Linked DNA regions of Streptacidiphilus rugosus AM-16. The protein of the gene in region 2 binds, or shares a complex with, the protein of the main gene of each other region. Links are inferred from orthologs where the notes say so. Each region holds a gene or a part of one and is shown on either strand. Other genes may lie near its edges.

Region 1 (3,857 bases), 2.6 Mb from region 2 along the record:
CTGGACCGCCGTGCCGCCGCCGCGCTGCGCCGCCTGCTGCCCGCGCTCGCCGTGTACGTCGCGGTGCGCGGCCTCGGGGTGCTGCTCGTGTGCTGGTGGGGCTGGGCTCACGGCATCGCGCCGGTGACCCGGCTCGGCACCCTGTGGGACGCGGGCTGGTACGCGCGCATCGTCGACCACGGTTACGCCGCCTCCGACGGCCTGATCGGGGCCCACGGGGTCCCCTTCTCGCCGCGGGCCTTCTTCCCGCTCTACCCCGGAGTCGCCCGTCTCGTCGCGGAGGCCACCGGACTGCGCACGGCGGGCGCGCTCGTCCTCACCGCCTGGCTCGCCTCCGCGGCCGCCGCCTGCGGCATCTTCGCCGTCGCGGACCGGCTCCGGGGCCGCCGGGTCGGGCTCGCCGCGGTGGTGCTGTGGGGTGCGCTGCCGCTCGCGGCGGTGGAGTCGATGGGCTACTCGGAATCGCTCTTCACCGCCCTGTGCGCCTGGTGTCTCTACGCGCTGCTGCGGGCACGGTGGTTGACGGCCGGTCTGCTCTGTCTCCTGGCCGGTCTGGCCCGCCCCAGCGCCACCGCGCTGATCGCCGCCGTCATGGTCGCCGCCGCTCTCGAGATGCGCCGGACCCGGGCCTGGCGGTGGCGTCCGGTCCTGGCGGCCGGGCTGGCCCCGCTGGGCTGGCTGGGCTACATCGGCTACGTGAGCCTGGCGGAGGGGTCACTCGCGGGGTACTTCCGTATCCAGACGGCCTGGGGCACCCGCATCGACGGGGGCTGGAGCACGCTCTGCTGGTACGGGGACGTCTTCACGCACCTGTTCGCCGACCACGAAGCCCGGCATCATGCCTTCGGCCGACTGCCGATCGCAGTGACCGGCCTCGTGTACCTCGCCCTGCTCGTCGTCTGCCTGTGCGGGCGCGCCCCGCGGCGTCAACCGGCCGCGTTGCTCGTCTTCGGCGCGGGCATGATGACCATAGACTTCGTCAACTCCTCGCCGGTGCCGCCGATCGCACGCTTCCTGGTGCCCGCCTTCACGCTGCTCCTCCCGGCGGCGCAGTGGCTGGCCGCGCGCCCGGCCCTCGGCCGCTGGCTGCTGACGGCGGCCGCGATCGGCTCCGCCTGCTACAGCGTCAGCGTCACCTTCCACGGCGGCGCGCCCTCCTGACCCGGTGGCCCGGATCGGAAGGGCGCGCCGTGTGCGCGTCGGCGCCACGAGAACGCACCGGCGCCACGTGTACGCCTCGGCGCCCCGGGTGCGGAGCGCCGGTCGGCTCGGGTCAGTCGGTGAGGGTCTCGCCGCTCCCGGCCTTCGCGACGAGCAGCGCCGGCGGCTCGAACCGCTCCCCGTACGCCGCCGCCAACTCCCGCGCCCGCGCCGTGAACCCGGCCGGGCCGCCCTCGTAGCCGTTGATGTACTGCAGCACGCCGCCGGTCCACCCGGGGAAGCCGATGCCCAGGATGCTGCCGATGTTCGCGTCCGCCACCGAGGTCAGTACGCCCTCCTCCAGGCAGCGGACGGTGTCCAGCGCCTCGGCGAACAGCATCCGCTCCTGCATGTCCTTGAACGGGACCGCGGCCGAGCCGTCGCCCTTCGCCGAGGTGAAGTGCTCGCGCAGCCCCGGCCAGAGGCCGGCGCGCTTGCCGTCCACGTACTCGTAGAAACCCGCCCCGCCGCTGCGTCCGGGCCGGCCGAACTCGTCGAGCATCCGGTCCAGCACCGTGTCGGCCGGGTGCGGCGTCCAGGTGCGCCCCTCGGCCTCGACGGCGCGGCGCGACTCGTCGCGGATCTTGCGCGGCAGGGTCAGCGTCAGCTCGTCCATCAGCGACAGCACCTTCGCCGGGTAACCGGCCTGCGCGGCGGCCTGCTCGACCGAGGAGGGGTCGACGCCCTCGCCGACCATCGCGACACCCTCGTTGATGAACTGTCCGATGACGCGGGAGGTGAAGAAGCCGCGCGAGTCGTTGACCACGATCGGCGTCTTGTTGATCTGCCGCACCAGGTCGAAGGCGCGGGCCAGCGCCTCGTCACCGGTCCGCTCGCCCTTGATGATCTCGACCAGCGGCATCTTGTCGACCGGCGAGAAGAAGTGCAGTCCGATGAAGTCCTCGGGTCGCTTCACGCCCTCGGCGAGCTGGGTGATCGGGAGGGTGGAGGTGTTGGAGCAGAGCAGCGCGTCCGGCGCCAGCACGTCCTGGATCTCCGCGAAGACCTGGTGCTTCAACTCGGTGTTCTCGAACACCGCCTCGATGACGGCGTCGCAGCCCGCCAGGTCCGCCGGGTCGGCGGTCGGCGTGATCAGGGCGAGCAGCGCGTCGCGCTTGGCCTCGGTGGTGCGGCCGCGCGAGAGCGCCTTGTCCAGCAGGCCGGCCGAGTAGGCCTTGCCGTGCTCCGCAGCCTCCTGGCTCACGTCCTTGAGGACCACCTGGATCCCGGCCTTGGCACAGGAGTAGGCGATGCCCGCGCCCATCATGCCCGCGCCGAGCACGGCGACCTTGGCCACCGTACGGGCCGGGACGTCGGCCGGCCGGTTCGCGCCGGCGTTGACGGCCTGGAGGTCGAAGAAGAAGGCCTGGATCATGTTCTTGGCGGTCTGGCCGGTCGCCAGCTCGGTGAAGTAGCGGCCCTCGATCACGAACGCCGTGTCGATGTCGACCTGCGCCGACTCGACGGCCGTCGCCAGGATGTTGCGCGGGGCCGGGTAGGGGGCTCCCTGCAGGGTCTTCGCCAGGTTGGCGGGGAAGGCCGGGAGGTTGGCCGCGAAGGCCGGGTTGCTCGGCGTCCCGCCGGGGATCTTGTAGCCCTTCACGTCCCAGGGCTGTTGCGAACTCGGGTTCGCGTCGATGAACGCCCGAGCCTTCGCCAGCATCTCGTCGCGGTCGGCGGCGAGTTCGTGCACCAGGCCGACCTCGAGCGCCTGGGCCGGGCGGTACTGCCGGCCTTGCAGCAGCACCTTCAGCAGCGCGTCGGCGATCCCGAGCAGGCGCACCGTGCGCACCACGCCGCCACCGCCCGGCAGCAGACCGAGCGTCACCTCGGGCAGGCCGATCTTGGCCGCCGGGTTGTCGAGCGCCACGCGGTGGTGGCAGGCCAGCGCGATCTCCAGTCCGCCGCCGAGCGCCGCGCCGTTGACGGCGGCGACCACCGGGACGCCGAGGGTCTCAAGCGCGCGCAGGTTCCGCTTGATGCCCATCGAGCCCTCGAAGAACTCCTGTGCGTCCTCGGGCCGGATCGAGCTGAGCAGGCGCAGGTCGCCGCCGGCGAAGAAGGTCTTCTTGGCCGAGGTGACGATCACGCCGCGCAGTTCCCCGGCGTCCCTGAGCGTGGTCAGCCGCGCGACGGCGTCGGCGAGGGAGGCGGTGAAGGCGGGCGTCATCGTGTTGACGGCCTGGGAGGGGTCGTCGAGCACCAGGGTGACGACGCCGTCGGCGTCCTGCTCCCAGCGGATGGTGCCCGTGGGGTTGTTCGGGTCGGTGGTGCCGTGGGTCTGGCTGGTCATGTCTGTGTGTCTCCTGAATGCGGGAGCGGCGGGGGAGTCGAGGGCGCGGAACGCCGGGGCCGGACGGTCGGACGCGAGCCCGGACACGAGCCCGGACGCGCGGCCGGAGGCGCGGTCGGACGCGCGGTCAGAGGCGCTCGATGATCGTCGCGATGCCCATGCCGCCGCCGACGCACAGCGTGATCAGCCCGCGACGCAGGTCACGCCGCTCCAGCTCGTCCAGCACGGTGCCGAGCAGCATCGCGCCGGTCGCGCCCAGCGGGTGGCCGAGCGCGATCGCACCGCCGTTGACGTTGACCTTGGCGTGGTCGAAGCCGAGGTCCCGCATGAAGCGCAGGGCCACACCCGCGAACGCCTCGTTGAT
Region 2 (4,765 bases):
CAGCAGTGGCAGCGGGAAGTCACGGGCGGTCATCAGCACCAGCGACAGCGGGAACGCGGTCAGGTGCGGATAGGTGACCGGAAGGCGGTCCTCGGCGGTGAACCCGCACAGCTCGCGGTAGCGGTGGAGCCGTTCGGCGTCCGGCGCCGCGCCGCGCAGTGCGACGGCCCGTTCGGGCGTGTGGGCCGCCTGGCGGCGTGGCTTGGGGAGGAGGGCGCGGGCGTAGAGGCCCGCCGCGCCCGGTACCGACGGGAGATCCCGAGAGATGACGGGCTGAGGGGTGGCTTCGGTCATGGCGTCACGCTCCGAGCAGGGCTTGGCCGCAGACCCGCAGGACCTGTCCGCTGATGCCCGCGCTGGCCGGGGCGGCGAGGAAGGCGACGGCCTCTGCGACGTCGACCGGCTGTCCGCCCTGCTTGAGGCTGTTGAGCCGACGTCCGGCCTCGCGGATGAAGAGCGGAACGGCGGCGGTCATCTGCGTTTCGATGAACCCGGGCGCGACCGCGTTCACGGTGATGCCGCGACCGGCGACGGCCTCGCTCGGGGCGAGGGCCTCGACCAGGCCGATGAGACCCGCCTTGCTGGCCGCGTAGTTGGACTGCCCGACGTTGCCCGCGATGCCGCTGATGGAGGAGGTGCAGACGATCCGGCCACCGGCACGGAGGACCGGCCCGTTGCCGCCACCGTCACCAGGGCCGTCGCCCCGGCCGCCCTCGTCGCCGTCGCCGTCGCCGTTGGCGAGCAGTGCGTCGGTGAGCAGCGCGTCGGTGAGCCGTTCGACCGCGGTCAGGTTGACGGCCACCACCGCGTCCCACTGGCCGGGCTCCATCCGGCCGAGGGTGCGGTCTCGGGTGATTCCGGCGTTGTGGACGACGACGTCCACGCCGCCGTGCTGCTCCCGGAGGTGGGCGGCCACCTGGGCGGGGGCGTCCGGCGCGGTGAGGTCGATCTCCAGGGCGTCGCCGCCGAGGCGCGCGGCTACCGCCCGCAGCTCCGCGGACTGTGCGGGGACGTCGAGGCAGACGACCCGCGCGCCGTCGCGGGCCAGGGTCTCGGCGACCGTCGCCCCGATGCCTCGGGATGCGCCGGTGACCAGGGCGATCCGGCCGTCGAGCGGTCGGTCCCAGCGCAACGCCTCGGCCCTCACGATGGCGGGCTCGGCTGCCGCGACCCGCAGGACCTGGCCGGAGACGTAGGCGCTGCGTGCCGAGAGCGCGAAGCGCAGTGGCGAGCCGACGGTTTCCTCCGCGCCGGGGGCGACCAGCAGCAGGTGCGCGGTCGCACCCCGCCGCAGTTCCTTGCCGACCGAGCGGACGAAGCCCTCGAGCGCGCGCTGCGCGGCGGCTTCGCCCGGGTCGACGGCCAGTTCGGGCGGCGTGCCGAGGACGACCACGCGGCCGCAGGGGGCGAGCGAGCGCACGCGGGTGTGGAAGAACGAGTGGAGGGCGCCGAGCCGTGCGCTCTCGCGGATGCCGGTCGCGTCGAAGACCAGGGCGGCGGCCGGTGCGTCGCCCGCCTCCGCGCCCCTTGCCTCGGTGCCGTCCGGTGCCTGCCGGCCTGCCCTGTCCACGCTGCCCGCCTCGCGCGTCGGCACGTCCCAGTCGGCGAGCAGTTCGCTGACCGGTTCGACCAGCCGGCCGCCCTCGGTCGCGCCGAGCAGAACCGGGCCGGTGATGTCGGGGACGCCGTCCTGACGCCGCCTCAGCGGCTCCGGCCGGGGCAGGCCAAGGCGCGCGGCCACGAACCCGCCCGGCCCGCTCGCGGTCCACGACAGGTAGCGGTCCGACATCTTGATTTCTCCTTACGGGTGAGTAAGTTTACTAGAGAGTAAGTTCACCGCCGCCCCCCGCACAAGGAGCTGTCGCCGTGTCTTCACCCGCGTCCCCTGCCGCGCTTCCGACCGCGCGCCGCGTGGCGATCCTGGGCGGCAACCGGATCCCCTTCGCCCGTGCGGACGGTCCCTATGCGACCGCCTCCAACCAGGAGATGCTGTCCGCCGCCCTCGCGGGTCTCGTCGACCGCTTCGGGCTGGCCGGGGAGCAGTTGGGGGAGTTCGTGGCCGGCGCGGTGCTCAAGCACAGCCGGGACTACAACCTCGCCCGCGAGGTCGTCCTCGGCAGCGCGCTCGACGCCCGCACCCCCGCCTACGACCTGCAGCAGGCCTGCGGAACCGGCCTGGAGGCGGTGATCCTGCTGGCGAACAAGATCGCACTCGGTCAGCAGGAGTGCGGCGTCGCGGGAGGTGTGGACACCGCGAGCGACGCCCCGCTGGGGGTCAACGACGAACTTCGGCGCGTGCTGCTGGGCGCGCGTCGGGCGCGAGGCCTCGGCGGGCGCGTGCGCAGCCTTGCCGGCGTACGCCCCCGCCACCTCGTGCCGGACATCCCGCGCAACGCGGAACCGCGTACCGGCCTCTCGATGGGCGAGCACGCGGCGCTGACCGCCGCGCAGTGGGGCATCCCGCGTGCGGACCAGGACGCGCTGGCCGCCACCAGCCACCGCCGGCTCGCCCAGGCGTACGAGGACGGGTTCCTCGCGGACCTGCTCACTCCCTTCCGCGGCCTGGACCGGGACCAGAACCTGCGCCCGGACAGCAGCGTGGAGAAGCTGGCCCGTCTGAAGCCGGTCTTCGGCGGCGCCGACGGCACGATGACGGCAGGCAACTCGACGCCGCTGACGGACGGCGCGTCCACCGTGCTGCTCGCAAGCGAGGAGTGGGCGGCGCGGCGCGGACTGCCGGTGCTCGCGTATCTGACGCAGTCGCGCACCGCGGCGGTCGACTTCTTGCACGGGGAGGACGGGCTTCTGATGGCCCCGGCCTTCGCGGTGCCGGCGATGTTGGCGGCCGCCGGGCTGGGCTTCGCCGACATCGACCTCTTCGAGATCCACGAGGCCTTCGCCTCACAGGTGCTGGCCACCCTGGCAGCGTGGGAGAGCGCGGAGTTCTGCAAGTCCAGGCTCGGCCTGGACGCACCGCTCGGCGTGGTGGACCGCGACCGGCTCAACGTCGCCGGCTCGTCGCTGGCCACCGGCCACCCCTTCGCCGCGACCGGCGGACGGATCGTCGCCACGGCGGCGAAGCTGCTGCACGAGCGCGGCGGCGGCCGGGCCCTCATCTCCATCTGTGCGGCGGGAGGCCAGGGCGTCACCGCGCTGCTCGAAGCTCCGTAGCCTGCTGCGGCGGCCCGGCGGCCCGGCGGGCGTGGTCGAGCGCAGGACGCGCCGACGGCGGCCAGCCCCCGTCCCATCCCGGCCGCCGCCCGCCCGGCCCCATCCCCGCCGCCGCTCGCCCAGCCCAAGGCCCGGCCCAACACCAGGCCTGCCCCGCGCCGCCACACGCCGGAGCTCCCCAGGTCGGGGCGGCGCCAGGCCATCCCGCCCGATTCCACCCCTCCCCGATTCCACCCCTCCCCGATTCCACCTCTCCCCGACTACACCGCCGCGCCACCCCGCCGTACCGCTCAAGCCGGTGCCGTTCCACGCCCGCACACGCCCGTCCGCCGTACCACCCACCGCCGTACCACCCACCGCCGTACCACCCACCGCCGTACCACCCACCGCCGCACCACCCCACCTCGCAGGAGCCGCGCATGGGTACCACCTTCTTCCAGGATCTGAGAGCCGCCCGCGCGCGGCCCGACCTCGCCGATCGCGTGAAGTTCGAGTTTGTCCGGGAGGACGGCGTCGTCCGGGAGGTGCGGGCCGCGCCCTTGGTCGGGGCGCTGCCGCACGGGAGCCTCGCCGACGTGCCGTTCGACAACGCCGCCGCCGACCCCGACGCGATCGCGCTCCGGCGGCTCACGGCCGGAGGCTGGGAGCCGGTCACCGCGGCGCGGTTCGCCGAAGACGTCGCCGGTGCGGCCAAGGGGTTGGTCGCCGCCGGGGTCGAACCGGGCGACCGGGTCGCCCTGATGGCGCGCACGCGCTACGAGTGGACCGTGCTCGACTTCGCCGTCTGGGCGGCGGGCGGGCAGACCGTGCCCGTCTATCCGACCAGTTCCGCCGAGCAGGTCGACTGGATCATGCGCGACTCCGGCGCGGTCATGCTGCTGGCCGAGTCCCCCGAGCTGGCGAAGCTCACCGCGCCCGTGCTGGACGAACTGCCGGTGCCGGTCCGGCTCTCGGTGCCCACCGTCGACGAGGACCTGCTCGGCTTCCTCGCCGACCTCGGGCACGAGGTGCCCGCCCGGGAGATCGAGCGCCGACGGGCCGAGGTCACCCCGGACTCCGTGGCCACGCTCGTCTACACCTCCGGAACGACCGGCCGCCCCAAAGGCTGCGTGCTCACGCACGCCAACCTGCACGCGGGATCGGCCAACCTGGTCGAGCTGCTGCAGCCGGTCTTCGTCGAGGCCACCCACCAGACGCCGACGACGCTGATGTTCCTGCCCCTGGCCCATGTTCTCGGGCGGATGCTGCAACTGGCCTGTCTGCTGGGGCGGATCACCATCGGGCTGTTTCCCAGCATCAAGCCCGACGAACTCCGGCCCGAGCTGGAGCGGTTCGGCCCCACCTTCCTCGTCGCCGTGCCGTACTTCTTCGAGAAGGTCCACGACACGGCCCGTGCCATGGCGGAGCGGATGGGCCGCGGTGCGTCCTTCGTGCGGGCCGACCGGATCGCCGTCGCCTACGGTGAGGCCGAGATGCAGCGGTTGCTCGGTGACGGGCCCGGTCCGGATCTCGCGCTGCGCGCCGCGCACGCACTGTACGACCTGCTGGTCTACCGGCGGGTGCGCAAGGCGCTCGGCGGATCGGTGCGATACGC

Evidence for each region.
Region 1: the proteins of BS83_RS30755 (region 2) and BS83_RS18895 are in contact, whole or in part, in a solved structure (PDB 8BNU), measured with the Escherichia coli proteins. The link is inferred for Streptacidiphilus rugosus AM-16 from one-to-one orthologs.

The regions. Positions count from the first base shown.
Region 1 is NZ_JQMJ01000004.1:2,153,719-2,157,575, reverse strand. Bases 884-3,857 are described here. They hold BS83_RS18895 (3-hydroxyacyl-CoA dehydrogenase NAD-binding domain-containing protein), read right to left. Parts: upstream 3,494-3,857; coding sequence 1,274-3,493; downstream 884-1,273. Other genes in these bases: BS83_RS18890 (acetyl-CoA C-acetyltransferase), read right to left, coding at 3,621-3,857; BS83_RS18900 (hypothetical protein), read left to right, coding at 884-1,161. Outside these bases: more of BS83_RS18900, read left to right, coding at 52-883. UniProt on the Escherichia coli protein: Catalyzes the formation of a hydroxyacyl-CoA by addition of water on enoyl-CoA. Also exhibits 3-hydroxyacyl-CoA epimerase and 3-hydroxyacyl-CoA dehydrogenase activities.
Region 2 is NZ_JQMJ01000004.1:4,764,180-4,768,944, reverse strand. What follows is about bases 1,020-4,018. They hold BS83_RS30755 (acetyl-CoA C-acetyltransferase), read left to right. Parts: upstream 1,020-1,866; coding sequence 1,867-3,171; downstream 3,172-4,018. Other genes in these bases: BS83_RS30750 (AMP-dependent synthetase/ligase), read left to right, coding at 3,591-4,018; BS83_RS30760 (3-oxoacyl-ACP reductase), read right to left, coding at 1,020-1,789. Also shown: BS83_RS30765 (MaoC family dehydratase), read right to left, coding at 1-294; more of BS83_RS30760, read right to left, coding at 299-1,019; more of BS83_RS30750, read left to right, coding at 4,019-4,765.